4 regions of the Priestia sp. GS2 genome follow, and region 2 is predicted to be linked to each of the others. Evidence: riboswitches for the same ligand, from Rfam matches in the RefSeq annotation. Region 2 holds a riboswitch; each other region holds the start of a gene.
What was found. A riboswitch is a leader RNA that binds a small molecule or an ion and turns the genes downstream of it on or off. The one in region 2 is predicted to bind cyclic di-AMP.
Positions count from the first base shown of each region.

Region 1: another riboswitch for cyclic di-AMP. It lies ahead of V2145_RS06635 (hypothetical protein); the one in region 2 lies ahead of V2145_RS16450 (cation:dicarboxylate symporter family transporter).
Region 3: another riboswitch for cyclic di-AMP. It lies ahead of V2145_RS05335 (potassium channel family protein); the one in region 2 lies ahead of V2145_RS16450 (cation:dicarboxylate symporter family transporter).
Region 4: another riboswitch for cyclic di-AMP. It lies ahead of V2145_RS04820 (dicarboxylate/amino acid:cation symporter); the one in region 2 lies ahead of V2145_RS16450 (cation:dicarboxylate symporter family transporter).

Region 1 covers NZ_JAZGJX010000001.1:1,274,476-1,282,040, forward strand. Annotated here, with positions in the region: gene V2145_RS06615 (ArsR/SmtB family transcription factor) at 45-359, shown strand; gene V2145_RS06620 (CHY zinc finger protein) at 402-764, opposite strand; gene V2145_RS06625 (undecaprenyldiphospho-muramoylpentapeptide beta-N-acetylglucosaminyltransferase) at 920-1,984, shown strand; cyclic di-AMP (ydaO/yuaA leader) riboswitch at 2,120-2,268, shown strand; gene V2145_RS06630 (hypothetical protein) at 2,352-2,507, shown strand; cyclic di-AMP (ydaO/yuaA leader) riboswitch at 2,510-2,662, shown strand; gene V2145_RS06635 (hypothetical protein) at 2,756-3,148, shown strand; gene V2145_RS21430 (potassium-transporting ATPase subunit F) at 3,272-3,346, shown strand; gene kdpA (potassium-transporting ATPase subunit KdpA) at 3,374-5,038, shown strand; gene kdpB (potassium-transporting ATPase subunit KdpB) at 5,097-7,142, shown strand; gene kdpC (potassium-transporting ATPase subunit KdpC) at 7,156-7,565, shown strand, end outside.
Region 2 covers NZ_JAZGJX010000001.1:3,243,741-3,251,305, forward strand. Annotated here, with positions in the region: gene V2145_RS16430 (GntP family permease) at 140-1,588, shown strand; gene V2145_RS16435 (EcsC family protein) at 1,677-2,477, opposite strand; gene V2145_RS16440 (DedA family protein) at 2,540-3,139, opposite strand; gene ytvI (sporulation integral membrane protein YtvI) at 3,328-4,359, opposite strand; gene V2145_RS16450 (cation:dicarboxylate symporter family transporter) at 4,596-5,876, opposite strand; cyclic di-AMP (ydaO/yuaA leader) riboswitch at 5,973-6,120, opposite strand; gene V2145_RS16455 (undecaprenyl-diphosphate phosphatase) at 6,453-7,277, opposite strand; gene brnQ (branched-chain amino acid transport system II carrier protein) at 7,427-7,565, opposite strand, start outside.
Region 3 covers NZ_JAZGJX010000001.1:1,037,759-1,045,323, reverse strand. Annotated here, with positions in the region: gene V2145_RS05350 (globin-coupled sensor protein) at 171-1,460, shown strand; gene V2145_RS05345 (S8 family peptidase) at 1,500-2,621, opposite strand; gene V2145_RS05340 (TrkH family potassium uptake protein) at 3,595-4,920, opposite strand; gene V2145_RS05335 (potassium channel family protein) at 4,924-5,583, opposite strand; cyclic di-AMP (ydaO/yuaA leader) riboswitch at 5,715-5,854, opposite strand; gene V2145_RS05330 (Lrp/AsnC family transcriptional regulator) at 6,046-6,501, shown strand; gene V2145_RS05325 (hypothetical protein) at 6,939-7,565, opposite strand; gene V2145_RS05320 (S1C family serine protease) at 7,562-7,565, opposite strand, start outside.
Region 4 covers NZ_JAZGJX010000001.1:940,056-947,620, forward strand. Annotated here, with positions in the region: gene V2145_RS04815 (response regulator transcription factor) at 1-225, opposite strand, end outside; cyclic di-AMP (ydaO/yuaA leader) riboswitch at 794-949, shown strand; gene V2145_RS04820 (dicarboxylate/amino acid:cation symporter) at 1,162-2,388, shown strand; gene V2145_RS04825 (aspartate aminotransferase family protein) at 2,591-3,955, shown strand; gene V2145_RS04830 (CoA transferase subunit A) at 3,948-4,649, shown strand; gene V2145_RS04835 (3-oxoacid CoA-transferase subunit B) at 4,634-5,296, shown strand; gene V2145_RS04840 (peptidase) at 5,309-6,577, shown strand; gene ablB (putative beta-lysine N-acetyltransferase) at 6,595-7,440, shown strand; gene ablA (lysine 2,3-aminomutase) at 7,535-7,565, shown strand, end outside.

The DNA of each region.
Region 1 (7,565 bases), 2.0 Mb from region 2:
CTCCCACATTGAAAAGAGGTATAAGAATGTGATACCTTTTACATATGAAAATTCCATATCAACCATCCAAATCAGAAATTCGTTTAACTTCTATCTTACATGCTTTGAGCGATCCCAATCGCTTGCGCATCGTACAGTGTTTAGGGAAAAGAAAGGAGAGTCATTGTTCTTATTATCAGACGCTTAACGTATCAAAATCAACGCTATCCCATCACTTTAAAGTACTTCGCGAAGCAGGAGTTATTAAGGTTAGAATTGAAGGAACACAGCACTTTTACTCGTTGCGAATAGAAGATTTAGAAGAGCTGTTTCCAGGATTACTACCAGCAGTTCTTCATATTAACGAAGAATTGTTATAAAAAGCTGAACAATTAGTTCAGCTTTTCTTAATGGTGGAGTAATTAGACTTCAAAATAGAGGTGAGTGTGCAAACTGCAACCTGGATTAAAATGAGCTTGGCAGTTTGGACATTGTGATTTACAGGATAAGTACTCAGTAACAGTTAACTCATTATGACATACCCCGCATATAATGGCTTTGGTATCAAACAGCTTTTTTGGCCAAACTTTAGCTGAGTGATCTGCTGTTTCTTCGTGACATTTATGACAAGGATAGTAGTCTTTGCAACAATAAAATTTTATTGCAATAATATCTTTATCGGAATGATAATGAACACAACGCGTTTCTTGGTCAATCATTTTTCCTTTAACGTTCTTAATGAAAACCACGCCCTTTTTGAAAACTAAACATGTTGATTGTATCATAAATTTCCGCATCGTTTATATTTTAAACAGTATATATAGATATAAGGTGTTATAATGGATGAGTTAAGCCTGTATCTTTTATATAAAGGCAAGGAATTTTTCAATGAATAGAAAATTAAAAATGACTGAAATGCAGTGTAAAGAGAGGAAATAAGATGAGTAAGAATGTAATCGTATTTACTGGTGGCGGAACGGCTGGTCACGTTACCCCAAATATCGCTATTATGAAAGAGCTAGATAAAGAAAAGTGGGATATTCACTATGTAGGCTCTCATAATGGGATTGAAAAAGAATTAATTACAAACTTAAATATTCCGTACTACCCAATTTCCAGTGGAAAACTTCGTCGATATGTAGATATGGAAAATGTAAAAGATGTTTTTCGAGTAGTTAAGGGAGTAGGAGATGCAAGACGGATTTTAAAGAAGCTAAGGCCATCGCTTGTATTCTCTAAAGGTGGATTTGTAACCGTACCTGTTATCATGGCGGCTAAGTCCCTTAATATTCCTGTATTTATTCACGAGAGTGACTTAACGCCGGGACTGGCAAACAAAATTGCTCAGCGTTTTGCGACAAAAATCTTTACATCATTTGATGAAGCAGCTGCTTATTTCCCGAAAGAAAAAGTTCAGGTTGTGGGCTCGCCAATTCGTCGAGAATTATTTCATGGAAAAGCAAACAACGGTCAAAGTTGGCTTCGTTTTTATGATAAAAAGCCGGTTCTGACAATTATGGGTGGAAGCTTAGGTGCGCGAAAAATCAATGAAGTTGTTCGTGAATCGCTGCCTGAACTTCAGAGGAAATTTCAAATTGTGCACCTGTGTGGAAAAGGAAACGTTGATGAGAGTTTAATGAATATTCCGAGCTACCGCCAGTTGGAGTATGTGAACGAAGAGTTGCCTGATGTATTAGCTGCAACTGATTATGTCATTACGCGCGGAGGATCTAATGCTATTTTCGAATTTCTAGCCCTTCATAAGCCAATGATGATTATTCCTTTATCTAAAGCTCAAAGTAGAGGAGATCAAATTTTGAATGCAAAAGCCTTTCAAAAGAAAGGTTACTGCACGGTTCTAGAAGAAGAGGAAATTACAAAAGAAACATTTTTACAAGAATTAGAACTTCTTCAAAAACAAGCAAGTGAAATGAAGCGTACAATGCGTGAAGCGACAAAAACAGACGCTATCTCTGTCTTAGTGAAAGAGATAAATAGCATTTAAAAAAAAGCCATGATTCTATCGTTGAATCATGGCTTTTTTGTTATGTTTGTATAATAAAAAAGATGGAAAAAATACGTAAAAAAAAGTGTTGACAGTAAATTTTAACAGGAGTAAGATTACTCTCATGAAACGTTCCACCAGTGAACGCTGAACCTTTGCTAGTTCAAGCATAGTAAGCAAAGGACGGAGGAACCAATTTATTGGGGTGAATCTCTTTTTCGAGTAGGGTTATTTCCAGATCCGAATCCGACAGCTAACTTCGTAAGCGTATGGGGAAAGGAAGGTGCATTTGTGGTCGTTTTCTATGACAATAGCAGCTAACAATACTTTTTTCCTGAACGAAATTCAGTGGGAGAGGAGTAAACCAATGCAGCTATCTAAGCCTATGATTCAGTTAATTGAACACCGTGCTCAGTATGAGCAGGATTCATTTGAGAAAGCGAATCGCTGTGTGGCACAGCTAACGCATCAGCATTTTTGTTCAATTATTGAAAATGAAAAGCGTTTATCTCTACGAAAATAGTAAATAACTATTCGCTTAATCTGCTTTATAGAGCGGGGGAACCAACTTTGTTCGGCAATGATGCCGTCCTTGGGGTGAGTCTCTTTTTTAAAGAGTAGGGTTACTTCCATAACCCGAATCCGACAGCTAACCTCGTAAGCGTTTTGGGAGTAAAAAATTCGTGTCTACCACGGCTTATTTGTCGTGCAAAAACCACGGAAGAGCTCCCTCTTCCGTGGTTTTTTATTTGTGGAAAAGAAGGGATGCTAGTGGAAACGAAGCAAATTATCGTTTGTATTCAAAGAGAAGAGCAAGTTTTGATGCTATCAGCTTTTCGTAATCAGCACCGCTTTGTTGTGTTAACGGAAAATGAGTCGGTGAGGGAAGATGCTTTGTTGCTAACGGACTCAGAAGTGATTTTTTTATCTAATATAAACAATGAAATCGCGCCTTTAGCCCAGGTAGATAAAGTAATTATTTGGGAAGAAGACATTGGGCGGTTATCAAGGATGATTGAAACAATTCAGCTTACTACTGGAGCTCCAATTATTTTGGTTACCCAGAATTCAAATTATTCAACGCGGTTTTTTCAGCTGCTAGGAGTGAAGTACGTTATTTATTCAAGAAGTCCTAAAGCGGCATTTTTACTAATAGAAGAGTAAGGAAGTGTACGTATGGATGTGCTAATGATCGGCAGTTTAGTTGGCTTATCACTGATAATGATAGGAATTATCAAGTGGTCTGAAAAGACCCTTGAAAAAAAGGAGGAGAAGCGGTAAATGTCCATGGTTTTATTGGGGATTTCACTACTTATTTTCTTATATTTACTTTATGTCTTAATGAACCCAGATGAATTTTAATAGTGGAGGAGTTTTTCAGTGAATACAATATTATTTACCATAGTACTGCTTTTATTATTAGTAGCGGCTGTCGCTAAGCCAGTCGGAGTGTACATTGCAAAAGTGTTTTCTAATGAACCAAATGCTGCAGGTCGAATGTTTATGCCAATAGACAGATTGCTGTATAAGGTAATTGGAATTCAACCTAAAGATCAAACATGGAAGGAATATGCAATTTCATTGTTGTTTGTTAATACGTTTATGATTTTAGTCGTATATACAGTGTTTCGAACACAAGCATGGCTGCCTTTAAATCCAAGTGCTCTTGAAAACATGGATCCAGCTTTAGCGTTTAATACAGCAATTAGTTTTATGACCAATACCAATCTTCAGCATTACAGCGGAGAATCAGGGCTTTCATATTTCTCACAAATGGTTGCTATTTTGTTTATGATGTTTGCAGCTCCAGCTAGTGCACTTTCAGTAGCAATTGCATTTATGAGAGGAATGACAGGTAAGAGTATTGGTAACTTTTTCACGGACTTTATTAAAAGTATCACGCACGTATTATTACCCGTAGCAGTTGTGGCAGGAATTATATTTGTGCTGCTAGGTGTACCACAAACTTTAGATCCTACAGTAACTGCAACAACTTTAGAAGGTGAAAAGCAAGAAATTGCAAGAGGACCCGTAGCAGCTTTTCTATCAATTAAAGAGTTTGGAAATAACGGAGGCGGATTTTTCGGCGTAAACTCTGCTCATCCATTTGAAAACCCAAATGGTCTCAGCAATATGCTGCAAATTGTTTTAATGCTGCTTTTACCAGTTTCTTTACCGTTTACGTATAGTAGGATGATTGGTAATAAAAGAGAAGGTAGAATGCTGTTTGCTTCAATGAGTTTGTTATTTGTGGTGTTCTTATCAATAGCGCTTATCAGTGAACAGCAAGGTAATCCAGCCTTTAATGATTTTACATTGAATAGCGAAAATGGATATCTGGAAGGAAAAGAAGTTCGTTTTGGGGTGGAAATGTCAACGCTTTATGCCATTGTGACAACAGCTAGTGAAACAGGAGCAGTCAATACTATGCATGATACTTTGACACCTATCAGTGGAATGCTAGCGTTAAGTAATATGCTTCTTAATACCGTATACGGTGGTGTTGGAGCAGGGTTCATTAACGTAATGATGTATGTATTAATCGCTGTTTTTTTATCGGGTCTAATGGTAGGACGCACACCTGAATACGTCGGCAAAAAGATTGAAGGCAAAGAAATGAAGCTTATCGCGGTTACGTTAATTTTACAGCCATTATTAATTTTAGGATTCACAGCGGTTGCGCTAACAACTAAATTAGGATTAGACGGAATATCCAACCCAGGGTTCCATGGTTTAACTCAGGTCTTGTATGAATATACATCATCCGCTGCGAATAATGGTTCTGGGTTTGAAGGTCTAGGTGATGCCACTGTTTTTTGGAATATTTCTACGGGTCTTGTTATGTATATTGGAAGGTTTTTTGGGCTCATTACGCTGTTGGCTGTTGCTAGTTCGTTGTCTCAAAAACAGCTCGTTCCACAAACATCAGGAACATTTAAAACAGATACACCTCTTTTTGGTGGAATCTTAATTGGAACGATGTTTGTTGTTGGCGCATTGACATTTTTTCCAGTATTGGTATTAGGACCAGTAGCAGAGTTTTTAACGTTATAACAAAAAGTGGAGGAAAGACATGAATAAGCATATCGGATCAAGTCAAACTCAGTTAGAAATGAATTCATCGACAGTAAAAGTAGAAAAAGATTATAAGAATCCCATTATAATTAAAGCATTAAAGGAATCTTTTGTCAAATTAGATCCTCGTATAATGATAAAAAATCCTATTATGTTTGTGGTTGAAATCGGTTTTTTTATTACGTTATGCTTAACCATTGTCCCAACTGCTTCTGGAGTAGATACGGTTGGAAAGGGGTTTAACTTAGGCGTTTCTATCATTTTATTTTTAACCATTTTGTTTGCTAATTTTGCGGAAGCACTAGCTGAAGGACGAGGTAAAGCTCAGGCTAATTCGTTGAAGCAGTCCAAAGAAGATGTTATTGCACACGTGTTGCAAAAAAATGGAGATATTAAGCAAGTTCCTGCTTCTCAGCTGACAAAAGGAGATATTGTGGTGATTTCACAGGGAGAAATGGTTCCTTTAGATGGAGAAATCATTAAGGGAATGGCTTCAGTAGACGAGTCGGCCATCACAGGAGAATCAGCTCCTGTGATGAAAGAAGCAGGTGGAGACTTTAGTTCTGTTACGGGAGGAACAACCATTGTAAGTGATGAGATTACCGTTCGAATTACGTGTGATCCTGGAGAATCGTTTCTCGATAAAATGATTTCATTAGTTGAGGGAGCTTCGCGTCAAAAAACACCGAATGAAATTGCATTAAATACAGTTTTGACAAGCTTAACGATGATTTTTTTAATTGTTGTGGTTACTCTGCCTGTTTTTACAAACTACTTAGGTTTTAAATTGGATACAGCCATTCTAATTTCCTTGCTAGTTTGTTTAATTCCAACTACGATTGGCGGTCTTTTATCAGCTATTGGAATTGCTGGAATGGATCGAGTAACACAGTTTAATGTAATAGCTATGTCTGGAAAAGCTGTAGAAGCAGCTGGGGATATTAATACAATTATTTTAGACAAAACCGGTACCATTACCTTTGGAAACCGAATGGCACATGAGCTACAAACGGTAGAAAAAGTGGAGAAACAAGAGCTATATAAGTGGGCGTTTCTTTCTTCTCTTTATGATGAAACACCTGAGGGTCGATCTGTTATTGAATTTATTAAAAAGCAAGGAGAACCAACTATTACAGAAGATGTAAGACAAGGAGTGTTTATTGAGTTTCAAGCGCAAACGAGAATGAGCGGTCTGAACTTAGAGGATGGAACGCTTATCCGAAAGGGTGCTGTGGATGCTGTGATTTCTTGGGTGGCGAGCCAAGGAGGAAGCATACCGCTTGACTTAGAACAAAAAGCCAATCACATCGCTAGTCAAGGAGGAACCCCTCTAGCGGTCGCTGTCAACAATAAAATCTATGGTTTAATTTACTTAAAAGATACTGTAAAACCAGGAATGAAAGAACGGTTTGACCAGCTTCGTAAAATGGGAATTAAAACTGTTATGTGTACAGGGGATAACCCACTCACTGCAGCAACAATTGCAAAAGAAGCAGGTGTGGATGAATTTATTGCTGAGTGTAAGCCAGAAGATAAAATCGATGTTATTAGATATGAGCAGGAACAAGGAAAGCTTGTAGCGATGACTGGTGACGGAACAAACGATGCGCCTGCGCTTGCTCAAGCTGACGTTGGTCTAGCGATGAATAGCGGAACAGCAGCGGCCAAAGAAGCTGCTAATATGATTGATTTAGACTCCGATCCAACAAAAATTATTGAAGTTGTATCGATTGGAAAGCAGCTCTTAATGACAAGGGGAGCTTTGACTACATTTAGTATTGCAAATGATATTGCTAAGTACTTCGCAATTATTCCTGCAATGTTTACGATTGCAATACCTAAAATGGAAGCGTTAAACATTATGAATTTGAGTTCACCGATTACAGCAGTATTAGCGGCATTAATCTTTAATGCAGTTATTATTCCTATGTTAATCCCACTAGCAATGAAAGGAATACGCTATCAGCCCATGAGTTCAAATGCTCTTCTTCGCAAAAATCTATTTATTTATGGTCTAGGTGGGGTCGTGGTACCTTTTATCGGCATTAAAGTAATTGATTTATTACTGTCAATTTTCATGTAGAGGAGCTATAAAGATGAATAGTAAAAAGACAAGCTGGTTTGTAATCATTCGTTTAACGGTCGTTACAATGATTTTATGTGGACTTATTTACCCGTTGACAATGACTGGTTTAGCACAAGTGATTGCGCCTGGAAAAGCGAATGGTAGCCTAATTTATTCGGAGGATAAAAAAATCGTAGGTTCAAGCATGATTGGTCAATCCTTTACAGAGAAGAAGTATTTTCACGGTCGTATATCGAGCATTGAATATAATGGAGCAGGATCGGGTTCTTTAAATCTTGCTCCTTCCAACAAGGAGTTAACAAAGCGCGTTGAACAATCAATCAGTGATTGGAAAAGGTCAAATAGCGTTCCAGAGAGTGGAATTCCAATCGACCTTGTGACAAACTCAGCTTCTGGATTAGATCCGCATATTACTCCGGA
Region 2 (7,565 bases):
GTTTGGCTTTGTCTAATTTTTAGAAGTTGGCACGAATCTTGCAATTATACTTATTTAAGTAAACGCTTACATTTTTTCGTGTAAAAAGGAGGATTATATTGGTTCGATAAAGTAAAGAACGCTATAGGGGGGATTTGAAATGGAACTAGTTATTATCCTTTTATCACTTAGTCTTTTAATGTTTGTCGCATATCGTGGATTTTCAGTTATTCTATTTGCGCCAATCTGTGCACTTTTTGCTGTTGTACTAACTGAGCCAAGTTACGTGTTGCCTTTTTTCTCAAATATTTTCATGGAAAAAATGGTAGGGTTTATTAAGCTATATTTTCCAGTTTTCTTATTAGGTGCGATTTTTGGTAAAGTCGTTGAAATGTCAGGATTGGCTGAAACCATTGCTAAAACAATTGTACAAGTTGTTGGTGCAAAACGAGCAATTTTAGCCATTGTCATTATGGGAGCAATTTTAACCTATAGTGGAGTTAGCTTATTTGTTGTTGTGTTTGCTATTTATCCATTTGCAGCTAATCTATTTCGAGAAGCAAACATTCCTAAAAGACTTATTCCAGGAACCATTGCATTAGGTGCTTTCACTTTTACAATGGATGCTTTGCCAGGTACTCCACAAATTCAAAACGTTATTCCAACTACTTTCTTTAAAACAGATATTTATGCTGCACCAATGCTAGGTATCATTGGCGCTATCTTTGTTTTGTTTGTTGGGCTAAAATATTTAGAAGGTCGCCGTAAAAAAGCAGAAGCTGCTGGTGAAGGTTATTATGGCTTTGGCCACGAAACCGCAGCTGCGGCTGAGAAGTTAGAAAATGATATAACAATAGGAGAAGAAGAAACAAGTACGAAAAATGAAAAACCAACCATGTCTCGTCAAATCCTAGCGTTTGTACCTCTAATTCTAGTAGGAGTTATGAATAAAGTATTTACAATGGCTCTGCCTGTTTGGTATCCAAATGGTTTTGATTTTGCTGCCATTGGTCTTGAATCCTTTGGAAAAGTTGAGCTTTCATCTGTACTTGCTATTTGGTCGGTTCAAATGGCTCTAGTAGTAGGAATTATTGCCACACTGCTATATGATTGGAAAAAAGTAAAAGTAAACTTTCAAGCAGGTCTTAATACAAGTATCAGCGGCGCGTTGTTAGCTTCCATGAACACAGGTGCTGAATATGGTTTTGGAGGCGTTATTGCTGCTCTTCCAGGGTTCGGTGTTATTAGTAAAGGAATTTCTGAGACATTTACAAATCCACTTGTTAACGGTGCTGTAACAACAACAACATTGGCTGGTATAACAGGATCTGCATCAGGAGGAATGGGCATTGCTTTAAGCGCTATGTCTGAAAAATACTTAGCAGCAATCAATCAATTCAATATACCACCTGAAGTAATGCACCGCGTTATTTCAATGGCATCAGGTGGTATGGATACACTTCCACATAACGGTGCTGTTATTACGCTTCTTGCAGTAACTGGCTTAACGCATCGTCAAGCGTATCGAGATATTTTCGCTATTACAATTATTAAGACGTTAGCAGTTTTTGTAATCATTGCACTTTACACATTCTTCGGTATTGTATAAACAAAGAAGCATCCTTTCTATAAAACAAGGGTGCTTCTTTGTCGACATATTTCCCTAGAAATAATGTTATTTCGCAGGAAATGTCTTATTATGACTCTTGTAAATTCTTTTCTTGCTCTAATCGTTCTAAGATGCGGCGTTTACGATAAAGCATAGTCCCTATTTCTCCAATGTCTCCAATCGCCTGCTTATTCACATAAGCACCGAAAATCATACCTGCTATAGGAATCATTTGAAAAAGCTTTTTCCATCCCCAGTTGTCTCGATAAGTTGTAAATACCTCTCTCCAACCTTGAAGCTGCGATAAGCTTTGTGCACGTTTACCTTCTGCCAATTCTTCTAAAATTGCTTGTTTACCAACAATATCAGAAGATGAGAATTGCATACACTTTACCATAAAGACGCGTTCTTCTTGCTTTGTTGGATCATAACCATAAGCAACAGCAACCTCTTGCAGAGTTTTAAGTGTTAAACCTAAGACAAATGGAACATCAATAGCCAAAGTGAAAATACCACCGATGCCTGTTGTAGCGCCTTGGATTTGAGCATTTTTTTGACGTGTTGCTACAAAAGCATTTGCTAATTCATCCATCTCTTGAATAGATAGCTGCTGAATGTCTGTTAATGTTAACTCTTTTTCTTCTAAGCGCTTAGATGCCTTTTCTAACGTAGCGGACGTATTTGCTAAATATTGTCCACCATTATCAATGTATTTAGCAACTTCATCAAGGAGCTTTTCTATTTTTGCATGAATAAATTTAGGGGTTACTTTATCAAGAGCCGCAAAGGGTAAGCGAAGCAGCTTCTCCCAAAAAAACAAGCCTTTTTGACTTTTTTCCCACTTTTCAACCTTTTTTAGCTCCTTTGCTAGCTGTTCCCGTGTCTCCACACACATTCCCCTTTCTATATAAAGCGCCCAGACAAATAATGTACTGGACGCTTTCATTCTTCTTATGCCTTTTGCTTCTTTTTCACATATTTAAATATAAAAAACACAACGATGATAATTAACAGACCAATTCCAATCGGTTGCATATATTGAGAAACAATCGGTCCAACATCTTCCCATTTCGGACCTAACTTATAACCAAGATACACGTAAAGAGCCGTAATTGGCAGCATCGCTACAAACGTATAAATTGAGAACTGCCAAACGTTCATTTTTGCCATTCCACAAGGAAGCGAGATAGCTGTACGTACGCCAGGAATAAAGCGTCCAAAGAAAGCTACTCCTGCTCCATATTTATCAAAGAACCGATCAGCTGCATCGATTTCCTTCTCTTTCACTAGAAAGTACTTTCCATATTTTAAAACAAGAGGACGTCCGCCATAGCGACCAAGAGCGTAAAGCGTTAATGGTCCAAACACTCCTCCAATTGTTCCTGCTAAAATAGCTAAATAAAGGTTCATATCACCTTGATATACCCAATATCCCACAAGTGGCAAAACAAGCTCTGCTGGGACAAATTCAAACGTTAGCGCTAAGATAACCCCGAAATATGAAAGCTGCTTAAGCGCTTCTACTAATGACAAAACAACTGTTTCTAACAAACGACTTCCTCCTCAGTTAACTGATTACTCTATGACAAAACGTGATATTTTAAAGCTTCACAAGTCATAATTGTATATTAATCCCCTGTAATTGAAAAGTAAAAAAAGAACGAATGCTGTCAGTCTAAGTAATTTACGATTTCTTCTCTAAAAAGTTTCAATAAAAATAGACACTAGATAGCTAGTGCCTAAATTTTAAAGTTAATTTGGATGACTCCAACTTTCCGAAGCGCATCATATAAGATGACAAGTGCTGGACCTAGGAACAGTCCAATAAACCCTAATAGTTTAAATCCTATATATAAGCTGATTAACGCAGCTAAAGGAGAAATTCCCATATTTGTTGAGAATACTTTCGGCTCTACAACTCGTCGAACAACCGTAATGACTCCAAATAAAATAAATAGGCCGATTGCCAGTGAATCTTGACCTTGAGTTAAAGCAAATATTCCCCATGGGACTAGAACAGAACCTGTTCCTAAGATTGGTAGAATATCAACAATAACAATTAACAGGCTCAATAAAGCTGTGTATGGTACATTTAATAACCATAGCCCAACATAAGCCATCACAAATGTTAAAAGACTCAATACAATCTGAGCTTTAATAAATCCAACACCAGCTTGCATCAGCTGCGTAATAACAATTTTTGTTTTATATTTCGTTTCATCTGTTAAGAACGATTTTATTTTCTCTTTAATATTTGGTAACTCTAAACTAATGAACACTAAAGCAACTAAATAAATTAGAAATTCCAACAAGAAGCCTGGAACTGTTGCAGCAAAGCTAATAATTAACTCAACGGTTCCCTTTAATAGTGTATCCAACGAATTAATAGTGCTTTCAATTGCATTTTCAATAGATGAAATGACTTCTGTAGGAAGAGCATTTGAATAATATTTCCACTTAATAATATTAGGATAAATTGTCGTTTCGTAAAGCTCTTTTACAAAAGAAGGCGTGACTTTTGAGAGAGCTACTACTTGCGTTACAATTGTACGAATAATAAAGAAACCAATCAATGTTATGGATACAACATATAATAAAAACGCTACTAATACAGCATAGATTCGATTAAACTTCAAAGAGTGCTGCAACTTTTGAATAAGGCCTTCTAGAACAATTGCCGTTAACAAAGCAAAGACAATTGGTAAGCTATAAGGAATTAAAAAACAAGCTGCAATAATTGATACAATAATTGCTATGCGCTTCTTCCACATATGTAAATGCCTCCCACGCTTTCTTCCTAAATTCACTCACATGCCCTATACTAGAGCAGGCTCAGCTTGTTTATTTAAAAACATACCTGTTGTTACATATTATAATTATAGGTTTAATTTCTTTATTAATAAAGAACTAATCAAAAAATTATCAAAAAAGCTACTTACCTGTTCATAAAAATAGAACCAGTAAGTAGCCTTATGCATTAAGCATTATTACGAGATTACAAGCTGCATTAGCTAGCTACTTTAGCCGCTTTCGCCTCTTTCATCACTTCATTAGCTTTTATAGGATTGTACTTGCCTTCAGACTTAGACATAACAATTCCTGCAATTGTGTTACCCATTAAGTTTACAACGGTACGAGCCATATCCATAATTCGATCCACACCAGCGATGAATGCCAGACCTTCTGCCGGAATTCCAATCGTACCTAACGTTGCTAATAATACAACAAATGATGTTCCTGGAACGGCTGCCATCCCTTTTGAAGTAATCATAAGCACTAAGATTAGCGTTAGCTGTTCCACAATTGTTAAGTCAATTCCATAAACCTGTGCCAAGAAAATAGCGGCAATTGCTTGATACAGCACAGATCCATCTAAGTTAAACGTATAACCAATTGGGATGACAAACGATACAATAGCTTTTGGACATCCCATTTTTTCTAATTTGCCCATAATACGAGGTAATACCGTTTCTGAACTTGATGTACTATATGCTAACAGTAATTCATCTTTTAAATAACGCATTAATGTAAAGATATTTACGCCAGCCCATTTCGCAACCGCTCCTAAAACCACAATTAAGAAGAATAGTAAACCAGCGTGAACTAGAATAACAAGTTTCGCTAGCGACATTAATGATTCTAAACCAAACTTAGAAACAGTTACACCAATTAGAGCAAAGACCCCGATAGGAGCAACTTTCATCACCATATTAACAACATGGAACATCGCATGTGAAACACCATCAAAGAAATTTAAAACCGGCTTTCCACGTTCTCCTATTGCTGCCACTCCTAATCCAAACAGTACGGAGAAGAAAATAATTGCTAACATGTCACCTTCTACTAGTGATTGGAAAAAGTTCGTAGGAACAATATGAAGGAACGTTTCTGCAACAGTTTTTTCACTTTGTTCTTCGCTTGTCTCTACGTACTGATTAATATCCGTCTTTTGTGCAGATTCAATATCTACTCCCACACCTGGTTGAAAAGCATTAGCCAACAACACGCCTATGATAATTGCAAATGTTGTAATAACTTCAAAATAAACGATTGTTTTAGCGCCTAATCGACCAACTTGCTTACCATTACCAGCACCAGCAATACCAACAATTAAGCTTGAAATAACAATTGGAATAACAATCATTTTAATCAGGCGTAAGAATAAGTCGCCCAGAGGTTGTAAGTACGTTGCTACTCTTGGATCATTAAACCAAATAACACCAACTAAAATACCTAAAATTAAACCAACAAAAATTTGTGTTGCCATGCCAAACCGCAATTTTTTCATATGTGCTCTCCTCTCTGTTGTAAAGCGATTTTATTTTTTCTGAAAATTAAGAAAAGACCATTCTTAAAGAAAGAATGGTCAACAAAAAGACAGTTTTCTTTCTCTCAACAAGCAAACGAGGTTAACTGTCGGATTCGGGTTTGAGAGTACCCTACCTTCCGCTAAGGAAAGATTCACCCCAAGGTATATGACATACCAAATTTGTGGTTCCCCCGCTCTAAAATAGATTAAGCTTACTAAAATATTTATTTTTCTAAAATATTATACTAAATTAATATTTTTCAATAAGAATAATTTATCTGTTTTTTGAAAGCTTGTCAATTTATTTTTATGACTCGAAACTTTTTAACTATATAAATACCAAAATATAAACAACAGCTAGGACATTACGAAATAATTCCTTCTCAAGGGAGAATCATGACTATTCTAAATAAGTTACGTTGAAAGGACATATTGTTGCCACTACTTTTTTAAACTTATTTTCCTGATTAACAAAAAATCCGAGGCAATGAGAGTTAACTCTCATTGCCTCGGATTTGTCATACGCTTTGGTATCATAGCCTCTTCTCATAATACTTAAAAGAATACAAGATAAATAGCAACTGCTAATACAATACGATAAATAGCAAAAGGTACCAATTTTATTCGATTAATTAATTTTAAGAAAAAGCGAATTGAAACAAGTGCTACGATGAAAGCACTAATAAAGCCAGCAATGAAAAAAGGCAATGCATCAATTGTGAAATACTGCCAATTTTTAATTAATGATAACCCACTAGCTCCTGCCATAATAGGAACAGCCATAATAAAAGTAAAGTCAGAAGCTGCTCGGTGGCTCATACCCAAAAGTACCCCACCTGAAATCGTAGCACCAGAGCGTGAAAACCCTGGCCATAGAGCAATACATTGAAATAATCCAACACCAATTGCTTGACGATAAGTCATTTGATCTACTGTTTCAGTTTTTGGAATTCTTGAAGCAAAGCGGTCCGCAATAATCATTAAGATGGCTCCTGCAATTAAGCTTACTAATACAGTTTTTAATGAAAATAAATACTCATCAATAAAATCTTCAAATAAAAAACCTAGTACAGCAGCTGGAAGCAAACCAACGATAACTTGAGAAAGCTTTAAACGATTTGTTATCTGTGCGTATTGCTCGCTTTTACGATTTAGTCCAAGTAAATTAATAAAACGCTCTCTGAATAAAACAACGACAGCTAAAATTGAACCTAATTGAATAACAATTTTAAATGTATTGGCAACTTCTGGTGAAAACAATTCTTTTGAGTTCAACCATAAGTCATCTACAATAATCATGTGTCCAGTCGATGATACAGGAGCGAATTCAGTTAACCCCTCTACAATTCCCAAAATAATCGCAACAATAATTTCCCACATTTTTACTCTACCTTTCAAGATTACATAATTTTTTCATCTTCATAGCAAACGTAAATATTCGCTCTTTATCATAATTGTTTGCTGATAAAAACACAATCTTTATTTAAAGAACAAAAAAAGCCCCAATCGGGCTTTTTCTATCGATGATCTTATTTACTATATGGTTTAGCTTCCTGCGAACGAACTAGTTTATCCCTTAGACTATAAAAGCTAAATAGATAACCACCCATTGTTCCAACAAGCGCTGGTATTAACCAACCAAAGCCTGTGTTATAAAACGGAAAACTT
Region 3 (7,565 bases), 2.2 Mb from region 2:
AGTCAGATAAATGGAACATAACAATTCCATGACAGCACATCACATTTTCATGACATTTTTAAAAATAACGCTCAAGCTTTTCAACAAGTAAACCGAAATACATAGTAAGGGTCCATGACCGTTATATACCCATATATGTGCTTACAACTTTAAGGATAATAGGTGATTTTATGAATTGGTTTAGGAGAAATACACGTACCGAAAAAGTAGTTGCTCTTGAAGAAATGAACGCAAGCATGCAAGTGTCTAATTTAGCAATTCAACAACAAATCAAAATGATTGGTCTAAACTTAGACGACCTTAATAGAATCGTTAGGCTACAGCCTGCAGTTGAAGAAAATCTTAATTCAATTGTAAATGAATTTTACCGAGCTATTGGAGAACAGCAACACTTAGTTACCATTATTGAAAAACACAGCAGTATTGATCGCTTAAAAAACACGCTACAAAAACATATATTAGAAATGTTTAACGGCAAAGTGGATGATGAATTTGTCCAAAAGCGCAAAATGATTTCACACATGCACGTAAAAATTGGTCTTGAACCGAATTTTTATTTATGCGCTTTTCAGAACTTACAAATTGCATTAATTGCTTTATGCCATGAGGAGATAGAAGAGAAAGAAACATGCATTCAAACCATCAAAAGTATTACAACGCTCATAAACCTGGAACAGCAAATTGTGTTAACTGCTTATGAAGAAGCTTTTGAAGAACAACGACAACTTTTATATCAAGAGAAAAAGCTCATTCAAGATGAAATTAGCCATACCTCTTCCTTATTAGCCAGCTTGTCTGAGGAAACAGCACAGTTTGTTTGCCAAATAAGCGGTCAAACAGCGGATGTTGTATCATTTGCAAATAAAAGTTCAGAGTTAGCTGAGATGGTTTCCAAAGATGCAATTGAAAGTCAAACTAAGCTCGAACAAGAGCAAGCAATGCTTAATGACATTCAGAAAAATACGTCTCTTATTCAGCAACGCATGAAAACATTAGAAGATACATCAAAGCAAATTACACAAATCGTGGCAATTGTAACCTCGATTGCTGAACAAACGAACTTACTTGCTTTAAACGCTTCAATTGAATCAGCTCGTGCAGGGGAACATGGAAAAGGGTTTGCTGTGGTTGCTCAGGAAGTTCGTAAATTAGCGGAGGAAACCAAAAAATCGATTGCAAATATTTCAACTTTCATTAAAGATATTCAAAAGCAAATCAAAAGCGTAGCTGAGATTGGAGATGAAGTTGCAGGGTTAACAAAAGATACAACGGTAAATATGAATAACATCACAACGTTTTTCACAAATGTTTTGAGTGTCACAACAGAAAATAAACAACAAAGCGTTCTAACAAAAAAAGAACTAGACAAAATATCCTCTATTATTGCAGAATTAACAAATCGTATTGATAAGATTGCTGCATCATCCGATGAGCTTTATACACTATCTGAAAAAGTATAAACAAAGCAGAGCCAAGGCTCTGCTTTGTCTTTATCTAAATTAAAAAGTGCCAGCTTGTGATAATCCGTATCCAAAGTGCGTGTCACGACCAGCTGGTCCTAAATCAATTGATTTATTGATTAACAACTGACGTAACTGTGCATTTGAATAAGATGGATATTTTTGTTTATATAGCGCTAGGATACCAGCAACATAAGGACTAGCCATTGACGTACCGCTTAACGTTGAATATTGACCGTTTAAGTATGTGCTTAGAATAGCTGCACCGGGAGCTGCTATTTCAACAGTAGAGCCAGTTGATGAGAATGAAGCACGGCGATCATAACGATCTGTAGCTCCTACAGCAATAACTGAATTATATTTCGCTGGGTAATTTACTGTATCCCCTGTTCCAGCAGAATTTCCAGAGTTTCCTGCAGCAGCCACTACAACTGCTCCACTTTGATAAGCACGATCAACTGCTGTTTTTAATGCTGTAGAGCCTACAGACGTTCCTAAACTTAAGTTAATAATATCCATATCATTTGCTACAGACCAGTCGATTCCAGCAATGATACTAGAAAGGCTGCCAGAACCGCTGCTCTCAAGTACTTTTACACCATAAATATCTGCATTATATGCAACACCAATTGTACCTGTACCATTGTTTTCAGCACCGATAATTCCTGCTACGTGCGTACCATGTCCATTATCATCATTATAAGAAGATGTATAGGACACAAATGAAGCCCCTCCAGCTACTTTTAAGTCAGGATGATTTGTTGCAACTCCAGAATCAACTACAGCAATCTTAACACCTTGACCACTTAAACCAGTAGCCCAGCTTGTAGGAGCTTTCACTTTGGAAATTCCCCAATCTTGCGTGTCTGCTGCTACTGAAACACGAATATCTTCTTCTACATAAGCTACGTTTGGATCTTTTTCAAGTTTTTTAACTTCGCTTGGAGTCATTTCTGCAACAGCAATCGGTAATTCTTTCATTTTCTTTTTCATTTTACCGTTTGCTTTTGTGATACTTTTTTCATTAACACTACTTTTAAATCCAACGATTACTTGTTCTTTTTCTTCCGTTGCTGCATACGCTCCTCCAGTAGATGGTATTAATACCCCTGCCGTAATTGCTAACGATGTTACAACTTTTAACCAACTATACTTTTTCATCCCATTGCCCCTTTCGTATTTTCTACTGCTAGTTTTAGTAGTTTCGTAGCAGCAGAGACAATCCATTAACTTTACCAGTGAAAGTTGGATTTATTAACTTTAATTATCTATTTTTACAACTTTTTGGCTATAGGTTAATAGACTGTATAGAAAAGCTGACATGAACGAATCTAAGGGCATTCAAAAAGTATTTTTTTCCCAATTAAAGAGTATACTTTACTAGAAAGTATAAAAGAACAGTTACAAAATATTCATATTATTATATCAGTATCATAAAATAATATTATAATAATATTCTAAACATTCTTCACTTTAAAAAACACTAATAAAGACCTATTCTTTTTTAGTTCTTTATAATAATTATTATATATATTGATTTCTTTCAATCTAACAAGTAAAAAAGACCATACAAAGAGTATGGTCACATACCGATCGAACCAGACAGTTGGGGGAATTGTCATGCATCGGGCCTTTATTAGAGGGCGTTATGATGTGAAAGGAAATCATAATGACTTCCTATTTTACTATATTCAATATACGTTTTTTTGCCATGGACAAACGTGGATTCTGATACTTTTTTATAAAATAGAAATGCTACACCCTACTTTATAAATGACCTTTTTTCAGTATTAAGACTTTATATCGTGAACTATTTCCTCCACTAACCGTTGGACTACAGTCTTTACCTTCTTGAAGAAGGAGTGTGCTTTTGGAAGTGCGTTAAAATATTTCAAAAAAAAAATGAATCTAAATGACTTACTTATACGTTATATAAAGGAAGTCACTTTAACGTGATAATAATTGAAAAGGAGGGATTGAGTGAATGCGCAATCAATCAAAATTGCCAGGAATCTTAATGCTTACATTTTTTTTGATGATCGCCACAATTTTAGGGGCTACTATTATGTTTTAATACAAAAAAGAAGACCGCATTCTTTGTTTTCATAGATAAACAAAGAATGCGGTCTCTTTATTACCCAATCAATACATCTTCATTTGGATAACGAATTTTTTCCCGTTTTGGTTTAGCTAAAGAAAACGCTAAGGTTAACGGACCTATTTTACCTAAAAACATGATAAAAATAATAATAACACGTCCAACGTATGATAACTCTGGCGTTGCTCCCATAGATAACCCAACTGTACCAAACGCTGACACCACTTCAAACATTAGCTTTAAAAAAGGAATATTAGGCTCAGAGATATTTAATGCAAATATAGCCAGGAACACAAACATAATGGAAATCGTCGAAATAGCTAACGCTTTTAATACATACAGCTCACTTAATCGACGCTTTAGTAGTACAATATCTTCACGCCCTCGAATAAAGGAAATGACTGCGAAAGTTATCACAATAAATGTCGTTAACTTTATTCCTCCACCAGTAGACGCACTTCCCGCCCCAATAAACATTAAAATGATCATTAAAAAGGCTGTTGAATCCGTCAAGTTAGCTATGTCAATAGAATTAAATCCAGCAGTTCTGGTAGTAACAGCCTGAAAATAGGAGGCCCAAATTTTATCACCAAGAGCTAAGCTTCCCAATGTTTTGGCATTACCGTATTCTAAGAAAAAAATAAACAGCATAGCAACGATATTAATGACGAATGTTCCAATGATCATTAACTTTGAATGGAGGCTTAACTTTTTATAAGATTTTTTCACCCACACGTCAGCAAGTACTGTAAACCCTATACCTCCAATAATAAACAAGAATGAAATTGTAATATTAATAAGTGGATCGCCAACGTATTGCATTAAACTATCCGATAAAAGACCAAATCCAGCGTTATTAAATGCTGATATTGAATGGAACAAGCTAAAAAACAGTCCTTTTCCCCATCCGAACTCTGGTACCCACCGAATTGCTAAAAAGATCAGTGCAATTAATTCAATGAGAAAAGAGAAAATAAAAAGGCGCTTTACTAGCAAAATGACGCCGCCAATATTGGTTTGATTTAAAGCTTGCTGGACTACCATTCGTTCTTTATAACCAATTTTTTTTCCAAGCATAATAAAGATTAGCACAGCAAACGACATAATCCCTAATCCACCCACTTGTATTAGAAGCATAATAATTACCTGCCCAAATACCGTAAAGCGCGTTCCTGTATCTACAACCGCTAACCCTGTTACCGTCATGGCTGAAGTAGATGTAAACAAAGCATCTACCCAGGAGATTGGTTCTGTTGTAGAAAACGGAAGCATTAAAAGTAGTGCACCAATAATAATTCCACCCCCAAAGATTGATGTTAACAATTGGGGGGGCGTTAGCTTAATACTTCTGGCTAAACTCATTGATTATACGCCTTCTTCCTCAAAGCGATTAATATCTCGATTGTGTCCAATAACAATGAGCATGTCACCTTCATGAATAATCTCATGAGCTGTTGGAGAAATTACCATTTCACCGTTTTCACGTTGAAACCCAATAATATTACACCCATACTTTGAACGGATGTTTAGATCAAATAGTGTTTTATTATGAATCTTTTTTGAAGCCATTATTTCCACAATACTATAGTCCTTTGAAAGTTCAATGTAATCAATAATCTTTTCAGAAACTACGTGGTGCGCAATTCGCTTAGCCATATCTCGCTCAGGATGAATAACCTTATCGGCTCCAATTTTTTCAAGTACTTTTTGATGGTATGAATTTACTGCTTTTACCCAAACCTGCTTCACACCCATATCTTTCAATAACATTGTTACCAATACACTCGCTTCAATATCGTCTCCAAATGATACAATTGCATGATCAACATTTCGAATTCCAAGACTTTTGAGACTTGCTTCATCTATACCATTCGCCTGCACCGCATAGGTGGCTGTATTTGTGTACTTATTTACGACTTCTTGATTGCGGTCAATAGCTAGAACATCCACATCTAGATTGACGAATTCTTCTACAAGGCTGCCGCCAAAACGCCCTAATCCTAATACCGCAAATTGCTTCTTCATTTCAAACTATCCTTTCTTGTTCCGGTTTCTCTCTTTTTTATTGTGCTCTTTTTTTAGTATCTTACTTATTTGAACGAATAATTTACGCACAAAAAAACACAGGAAGGATCCTGTGTTTTTCTACACATTACATCTCCCCCTCAAAACGCTTACGAAGTTAGCTGTCGGATTCGGGTCATGAGAGTAACCCTACCTCTAAAGGATTCACCCCGAGCACAAAACGTGCAAAATTGGTTCCTCCGCTCCTATTAGGATTCAGCGATTGTATTATGTTGATTTCTTACTTTAAATGGAAAAATAAGTTATTACTTAAGATTTCACCTTATATTACTCCCACATTTTTGGTATGTCAATACTTTTTTAAATAATAAAATCTCTCTTAAAATAAGAAGAAAAAAAGAAGAATTTTTTATCTTTTTTCACTATAATAGAATATAAAAACGGAAAAGATGATAGAAGCTTATGAACATTGATCGCATTGATTTACATATTTTAAAAGAGTTAACCAATAACGCTCGACTTTCTATGAGAGAGCTGTCCAAACTAGTCAATTTATCGGCTCCGTCCGTCGCTGAACGGGTTCGTCACCTCGAACACGTTGGTATTATTAGCGGGTATTCTGTCAATATCAACTGTGAAAAATTAGGACTTCCTATTTCTTGTTTTGTTGAGGTTACAATTAAAAACGGAGAATATAACCGTTTTAAAAAGTTTATCGCTACTTACCCATACGCCTTGTTTTGTGAAAGGATAGCTGGAAAAGCTTGCTTTATTACAAAACTACAGCTGCCTAGCCTTAAGGAACTTGAGTCTTTTATTGATGAAGTTACCCCTTTTGCACATACTTTGTCTCATGTAGGGATTTCACAAGTTGAAATCCAACCTAATTTTATCGACTGCCTTTTAAAAGAAAAATGAGTTAAACTATGGCTTACTTCAAATCATCACGTCTTTTCATAAAGCTCAACATTAACATTTAACTACAAAAAAACGTGATGCTATCATCACGTTTGAGGAATATGAATAGTTACTATCCATTTTATCTTCTGTATCCTTTTACAGGAAGTAAACAAAAAAATGCCTTTCAACCAAAAGGTGAAAGGACGATGAATTTTCCGAATAATGAAAGTTTTACACTCTTATTTTATCAGTTGTAAAACCACTTGTCTATTTCTATTTTTTTCCACTTCATTCACGTTGCTCTATCACGATAAAAGGGGGCTTCATCAATGAAAAGAACGAATAGGATGAGGCTTGGGCATAAGGAAAGATTCCTTCTCGCATACAAATCATAACTTTTCTAGAGTAGCTGAAATGTCTACGTCCCAGCCTCAGTAATCTATATAAAAGGTGAATTAGGAGACTTCAATGCGCTTAACCTGTCTCTTTAATTCATCCTGAATATAGCTATTGATAGCTTTTTGCACAAGCTTTTGCAAAATTGGCTCTTTCGCTTCTTCAACTGTTTTAAATTCAGCGCTATATTCTGCTTTGTCAAAATAATCGTTTACATCTTCTTCGGATACTTTGTCTCGAAAAAATTGTTTGGATTGATAATGAGCTTTAATGTGTTTTTTTACGCTTGCTTCCGTAATGCCTAACTCTTCATAGGCTTTCTCTCTAATTTTTTGACTATAGGAACTTTCAATTTCATTCCACAGCTGTTCTGACTGTTGATTTACCCAATCAGTATCCATAGCTTTTTCTCCTACATACTTATCAACAATAAGCTGATATAGAGCATCTTTTCGATAAGAAGAATCGTTTACCGGAGCATCCGGGTTTAGAAAACCTTGTACGGCTAAAAACTCTTGAAATTCACCATTTGTAATAGAGTCACCTCTGTATATAGCGACCACCTTATTAGACGGCTGTTCATTGTTTAGTGTTGGAAAAACCACTTCTTCTGAAGCATTTACACACCCAGTAATCAACAAGGCAGCGATTAAAAATAGAAATAGCTGCCGTGCTGTGTACATCAT
Region 4 (7,565 bases), 2.3 Mb from region 2:
AATAGGGCAAGTGGAGAGAGTGCGAATTTGTCTGCACCAGTAAAATCCATCATATTTTGGTAAATTCACGTCCAATAAGACAAGGTTAGGCTGGTGCTTTTGAAAATCATCAAGTACATCCGTAAATGATGTAACGATATGTACGTGTAAATTATATTTTTCAAGCTGCTCTTTTAATAAAGAAGCAATTTTTTGATCATCCTCTACAATTAAGACGGTAAACATGGTTAGAGCTCTCCTCTATGATATAAAAATCAATATATTGTTCTTTATAGTTTATCAAAAAGAGTAGGGAGATTGAAATAGTTTTTAGAAAAAAATGTAATTTTTGAGGGGGTTGCGAAAAAATAAAGTTTAAACTAGCTAAACTCACTGTTGGTGAAATTTAGAGGGAGAGGTTTAAGGATATACAGTAAATCAGTATAAAATATGAAAATAAAAATGATAATGCTTACAATTAATGAATAAAAATAAATAAATATGAATATTAATTATACTATTTTAAATGTTATAAAATGGCTTTTTGGTATTTTGTTTAGTATGACTATACAATTTGTTAGTTGTTATTGGTATGAGGTGCTATTTTAAGTTGAAATGTTGTTTGGAAAAGAAAACTTTGGCTTATAGCGAACATAAAATGAATATAAAACGCACATTAAGTGTGAGGAAATATGACATATAAATAAAAAAATCGACAGCGTTTTGAATTTTTTTTGTATATTATCTTGACAAAGTGATAGGAAATGAATTTTAATAAAGAAGTAAGTTATTGCAGTGCAAAACTATTACATCAAAATAACAGTTGCTTAATTTCAGATTTGAAAGAAAGCGGGGGACCCAAATTTGTGCGGACAAGCACTAGGGGTGAATCTTAACTTGATAGTTAAGTAGGGTAACTCACATACCCGAATCCGACAGCTAACCTCGTCAGCATTTTGTGGGAGAGTACATGGAAGGTTTGAAAACCAGAGAGGGCTCTCATGGTTTTTTTTGTACACTTTTTTCGATAATTTTAAAAAAAGCAGCTGGAGCTCGTTCTATTCTGAAAATTTCAAAAATAATATAAATTTAAAGTGATTATTCTTTTTGGAATATTCAATCTTTTATTCTTGGTAGTTATTAAATTAATAATATAATTTGTTTATATGAGGGGGTTCATCAATGAAACTATCAACAAAGATTATCATTGCACTAATTATTGGTGCTGTTGTAGGGGTCTTATTAAATACGTTTTCACCAGGGACGTTTACAACGCTAGATAAATATTTATTTACGCCGCTTGGACAAATCTTTTTAAGCCTTATTAAAATGCTTGTTGTGCCAATTGTATTTTTCTCAATTGTACTTGGCGTTGCAGGTTTGGGAGATCCGAAGAAACTTGGCCGCATCGGTGGTAAAACAATTGGTTACTTTTTAATTACGACAACAATTGCTATTACAATCGCTATTATACTAGCATTTATTATTAAACCTGGTACAGTTGGAACATTTGACACAGAAAACGCATCTTTTGAAGCACAAGAAGCACCTCCTGTAGGTGAAACGTTGCTAAACATGATTCCGACGAATCCAGTTCTAGCAATGACTGAAGGAAACATGCTTCAAATCATCGTATTCTCAATCTTTATTGGGTTCGGAATTACGATGCTAGGTAACAAAGCGAAAGGACTTTACAACATTATTGATCAGGGTAACGAGCTTATGATGTACCTTGTAAACTTAGTAATGAAGTTTGCTCCATATGGTACGTTTGGTTTAATCGCAACGGCGGTTGGTAGCCAAGGGTGGGGAGCAATTAAAGCAATGGGGCTTTACATGTCAGTAGTTGTGCTCGCGCTATTTGTTCACGCTATCTTAACGTACGGTGGCTCTGTAGCGCTCTTAGCAAAACGTAATCCAATCGAATTCTTTAAAGGATTCTCACCAGCTATGACGGTTGGTTTTAGTACGTCAAGTAGTAATGCCACGTTGCCAATTGCAATGAACGTAGCTCAGAAAAATCTTCGTGTACCTGAGTCCATCAGTAGTTTTGTTCAGCCGTTAGGTGCGACAATTAATATGGATGGAACAGCAATTATGCAAGGGGTAGCAACTGTTTTCATTGCTCAGGTTTACGGAGTTGACTTATCATTCAGTGCACTAATTACAGTTGTGGTAACAGCCGTTCTTGCAAGTATTGGAACAGCTGGAGTTCCAGGTGTTGGACTTATCATGTTAGCGATGGTACTTTCAGCAGTTGGCTTACCAGTAGAAGGTATTGCATTAATTATCGGTATTGACCGCTTGCTTGATATGATTCGTACATCGGTTAACATTACAGGGGATGCTGCATGTGCAGTGATTGTTGCTGAATCTGAAGCAAGAAGAGCTGAAAAAGCGGGAGCTTAATTTAAAACATTAACCAGTAGGGGATGACTGGGAAATTACAAACAAAGGGTTTTTGATACGATAATAAGGCTCACTCTTTACGTTAAAAGCGTAAGGAGTGAGCCTTTTTCTATTCCAGTAAAAACAATCCTTTTTACTTAGCAAAAACAGTGTTCATAGGGCATAGACTTTAATAGAGGTCTTGTGATAAGGAGGAATCGCGATGACTGATAAGTCTTTATCGAACTTAATCAAACCACTGTTAGATGCTTGGTATCCTACGATTTCTCACGGAATGGGAGTTTATCTGTATGATGTACAAGGCAAAAAATATTTAGATGCATCATCTGGTGCGGTGACGGCAAACGTTGGACATGGTGTTCAAGAGATTATTGATAAAATGAATGACCAAGCAAAAAAAGTTGCGTTTGTGTATCGCTCTCAGTTTACAAGTGAACCTGCTGAAAGATTAGCAGCACGGCTTTGTGAGCTGAGCAATCATCATTTCCAATTTGTTTTTTTTGTTAATAGTGGAACCGAAGCAACAGAAACCGCAATGAAGATGGCTATTCAACACTGGCAGGAAAAAGGAAAGCCTCAAAAAATAAAAGTATTATCAAGGTGGATGAGTTATCACGGCATTACAATTGGTGCTTTGTCTATGTCAGGGCATGCAGGTAGAAGGAAAAGGTTTGTGCCTTTACTAGAGGAGTACCCTTCCGTTTCGCCACCTTATTGTTATAGGTGTCCATTTGAAAAAACGTACCCATCTTGTAACTTAGCATGTGCAAACGAACTTGAACGAGTAATTAAGCGTACGGGAAGTGAGCAAATTGCAGCTTTTATTACGGAACCTATTATTGGAGCGGCTGGAGCGGCGATTACACCACCGGATGGATATTACGAGCGAATCCGAGAGATTTGCGATAAATACGATGTTTTATGGATTGTAGATGAGGTAATGACGGGAATGGGACGTACAGGAAAGGTGTTTGCGTATGAACATTGGAAAGCTAAGCCCGATCTTTTGACTCTTGGTAAAGGTTTAAGTGCTGGATACACTCCAATTGCAGCCGCCGTTGCTACCAAGGACGTACTAGCACCCGTACTGAATGGATCTAATCTAATTATGAGTGGACATACACTAAGCGCAAATCCGCTCTCTTCAGCAGTTGCTTTAGCTGTACTCGATTACATCCAGGATCACTCTTTAATAGAAGCAGTTGAAAGCAAAGGCGCATATTTGTATGCAAAGCTTAAGAGTTTGCAACAGCATGTAAATATTATAGGAGATATTAGAGGAAAGGGATTACTGCTAGGTATAGAACTTGTTCAAAATTTAAATTCTAAAGCTTCATTTGCTTCATCGATTGAATTGACGTCTAGGATTATTCAAAAAGCTCAAGATAAAGGTCTTCTGCTATACCCCTCTCAAGCTGGAGAAGATGGGATAGAAGGGGATGGGATTATCATATCACCTCCATATACTATTACGTCACACGAAATTGATGAGCTGGTGGAATTACTAACTGTGACGATGATTGAGATTGAAAAAGAACTGGGGGGAGAGGAAGAGAAAAATGAATAATCTTCAAAATAAGTTTCATAAAATGGTTAAAAGTAAAGATATCATGAACTATGTTCAAAGTGGTATGACGATTATGTTTGGTGGATTTGGAGGAGTGGGTACAGCTCCTACTATAATCGAAGAAATGTTAAAAAGTGATGTTAACGAGCTAACGCTTATTTGTAATGACGCAGGTTTTCCAAACATTGGTGTAGGGAAGCTTGTATGTGAACAGCGAATTAAAAAGCTCATTGCTTCGCATATTGGTTCCAACCCGGTTGCTGGTAAACAAATGACAGATGGAACACTAGAAGTAGAATTTTCTCCTCAAGGAACGCTTGTTGAGAGAATTCGAGCAGCCGGAGTAGGCATCGGCGGCATATTGATTGATGTGGGTATTGAAACCGACGTAATTTGTGTGGGAAAGCAAATGATTACTCTATCAGACAAAACGTTTTTAGTGGAGACGCCGTTGGAAGCAGATGTATCAATTGTTTACGCTAAGAAAGCAGATGAATTTGGGAATTTGCTGTATGATAAAAGCGCTCGTAATACGAACCCGCTTGTAGCTATGGCTGGTAAAGTAACGATTGCTGAAGTGGAAGAAATTGTCCCGTTAGGTGAACTTGATCCTGATTCAGTTATGACTCCAGGTGTTTTTGTAAACTATATTGTTCAGTCAAAAGGGGTGGATTGGAAATGGGTTTGGGAATAGATAGTCGACAGCGAATTGCTAAGCGCGCTGCTCAGGAAATTGAAAATGGAATGATTGTGAATCTAGGTATTGGAATTCCATCACTTATTCCTAACTATATTCCTTCGACGATAGCGGTAATGTTTCATGCTGAAAATGGAATTGTTGGAATCGGTCCCTCCCCAGTTAAAGGGCAGGAAGATGAAAATGCCTGCAATGCAGCAGGTTATCCCATTACTACGCTTGCAGGATCTTCATATTGTGATAGCGCTATTGCTTTTGGGATGATTCGAAAAGGATATGTTGATATGACCATATTAGGTGCGCTAGAAGTCAGTGAACAAGGGGACTTGGCAAACTGGATTGTACCTGGCAAGCGAGTACCAGGTATGGGAGGAGCGATGGAATTAGCCCAAAAAGTTAAGAAGGTGGTTGTATTGATGAACCACACTAATAAAAATGGAGAACCTAAGCTTGTAAAATCATGTTCGTTGCCACTTACCGCTAAGCGCTGCGTGGATTTAATTATTACAGATCAAGCCGTCTTAAAAGTAGAAAATAATCGCTTGATTTTAATAGAAGTAATGTCTCCTTATACCGTCGAAGAGGTGCTGCAAGCAACTGATGCAACAGTAGAGCTTAGCGATAGCATTAAAATGATTCCCTAAGGAGGTTTGTAGATGACGAATTGGCAAGAGAAAATTCAGGGGTGGTTAATTGAATATAAACATGAAATAGTTCGGCTCTTACAACGTTTTGTGCAAGAAGCAAGTGTACAGGGAAATGAAAAATATGTGCAGGCAATCGTGATTGAAAAGTTAAGGCAGCTTCAGTTAGTCATTGATATATGGGAACCAGATTTTAAAGAGCTGCGTAAAAATGAAGCATTTGCCTCGACTCGAACCAGCTTTCAAGATAGCCCTAATGTTGTAGGTGTTTTAAAAGGAAGGGGGGGAGGCAAATCTATTCTATTAAATGGTCACATTGATGTGGTACCACCAGGAGATTTAACACATTGGAAAGATGACCCATTTAGTGGAATTGTAAGAGATGGAAATGTATATGGCAGAGGGAGTACGGATATGAAAGGAGGAAACGTAGCTCTTCTTTTTGCTATTCAAGCGTTACAAGAAATCGGAATTTCATTAAAAGGTGACGTTATCTTTCAAAGTGTAATTGAAGAAGAAAGTGGAGGAGCAGGTACGCTTGCATGTGTGTTAAGAGGCTACAAAGCGGACGGAGCCATTATCCCTGAACCTACGAGCATGAAGATATTCTCCAAACAGCAAGGTTCTATGTGGTTTCGTTTAACCATACATGGTCGATCTGCTCACGGAGGTACAAGGTATGAAGGAGTGAGTGCAATCGAGAAAGCAATGCTTCTTATTGAACATCTGCAGCAGCTAGAGAAAAATCGCAATGCCCGCATTGTGGATCCGCTGTACAAAAATACTCCCATTCCTGTGCCAATTAACATAGGTACTATAAAAGGTGGATCTTGGCCGTCTTCAGTTGCAGATGAAGTCATAATTGAAGGAAGGATTGGAGTTGCACCTCATGAAAAGATGAAAGATGTGAAGGAAGAAGTAGAAGAATGGTTGAAAAAAATTAGCGTGCAAGATTCTTGGTTTAATATTCAACCTGTGAATGTAGAATGGTTTGGGGCACAATGGCTACCAAATGAACTAGATATACAACACCCTCTTATTTCATCTCTCTCTCAAAGCTATGAGCAAGCAATGAGTCACCCTCCTAGTATTGAAGCATCACCTTGGGGGACTGATGGAGGAATTTTATCTCAGGTTGGTAAGATTCCAACGGTGGTGTTTGGTCCAGGAGTTACGGAAGTTGCTCACTTTCCAAACGAATACATTTCTATTGAATCTGTTATAAAAGCTACTGAAATCATTGCTCTTACCATTATTGATTGGTGCGGAATTGCTGAATGATGAAGGAGGGAAACGGTTTGCTTGAAGTTAATAGACCGGAATTCAGCGCGCTCTGTATACACGACTCCTTTAATAAAAGGCTTCGAATTGAGGATTATCGAGGAAATATTTCTAGCATAAGTCACTATATAAAGAGAGAGATGAATAAGCATCAGTTAGAAAAAGCAATAATAAAGTCTCGCTACGAACAGGTTGAAAGCTGGTTGAAATATGGATATCGTTTGGAAGCAACCATTCCCTCTTATTTTAATGGAAGCACTGCTTACTTAATGACCTTTTATGAAAGCCAAGAGAGGCAAGTGCATAATTATTATGTGAAAGAAAATAATCTTCTTGAAAAAGTTCAGTTATTACCGCTAAAGTGCCAGGAAACATTGGTGCTACCTTACAAGTTAAGGAAAGCTGTAAAGAGTGATGCCAAACAACTCGTAACATTATATAAAACAGTATTTACCATTTACCCTTCTCCCTTACATGATTTGATTTACGTTCAAAACATACTTGAAGATGGAACACTTTTCTTTATTATTGAATATGAAGGAGAAATTGTAAGCGCAGCTTCCGCAGAAATTAATAAGGTGTATCACAATGCAGAATTAACAGATTGTGCTACTCTGCCATCTCACCGCTCACTTGGTTTAATGAAGCATTTAATGGTTGAAATTGAGAGAGAATTGAAAAAGGAATATGTTTATTGTGTATACACCATAGCGAGAGCGCTTTCATTAGGTATGAATGCCGCTTTCCACCAGCTTGGCTATTCCTATAGTGGGAGACTTATTAACAATTGCTTCATTTCTAAGACGCTAGAAAATATGAATATATGGTCAAAGGATTTATCAACATTAAAAAATGGGCTTTAGAGTAGGAAAGTTAGATAAAATATAACCATTTACTAGGCATCCACATATATAAAGTAGTAGCACAGTCTAAATTTTAATTAAGGGAGGCGTTTTTGTGTTACATGACTTATATAAGCCATCGCGTC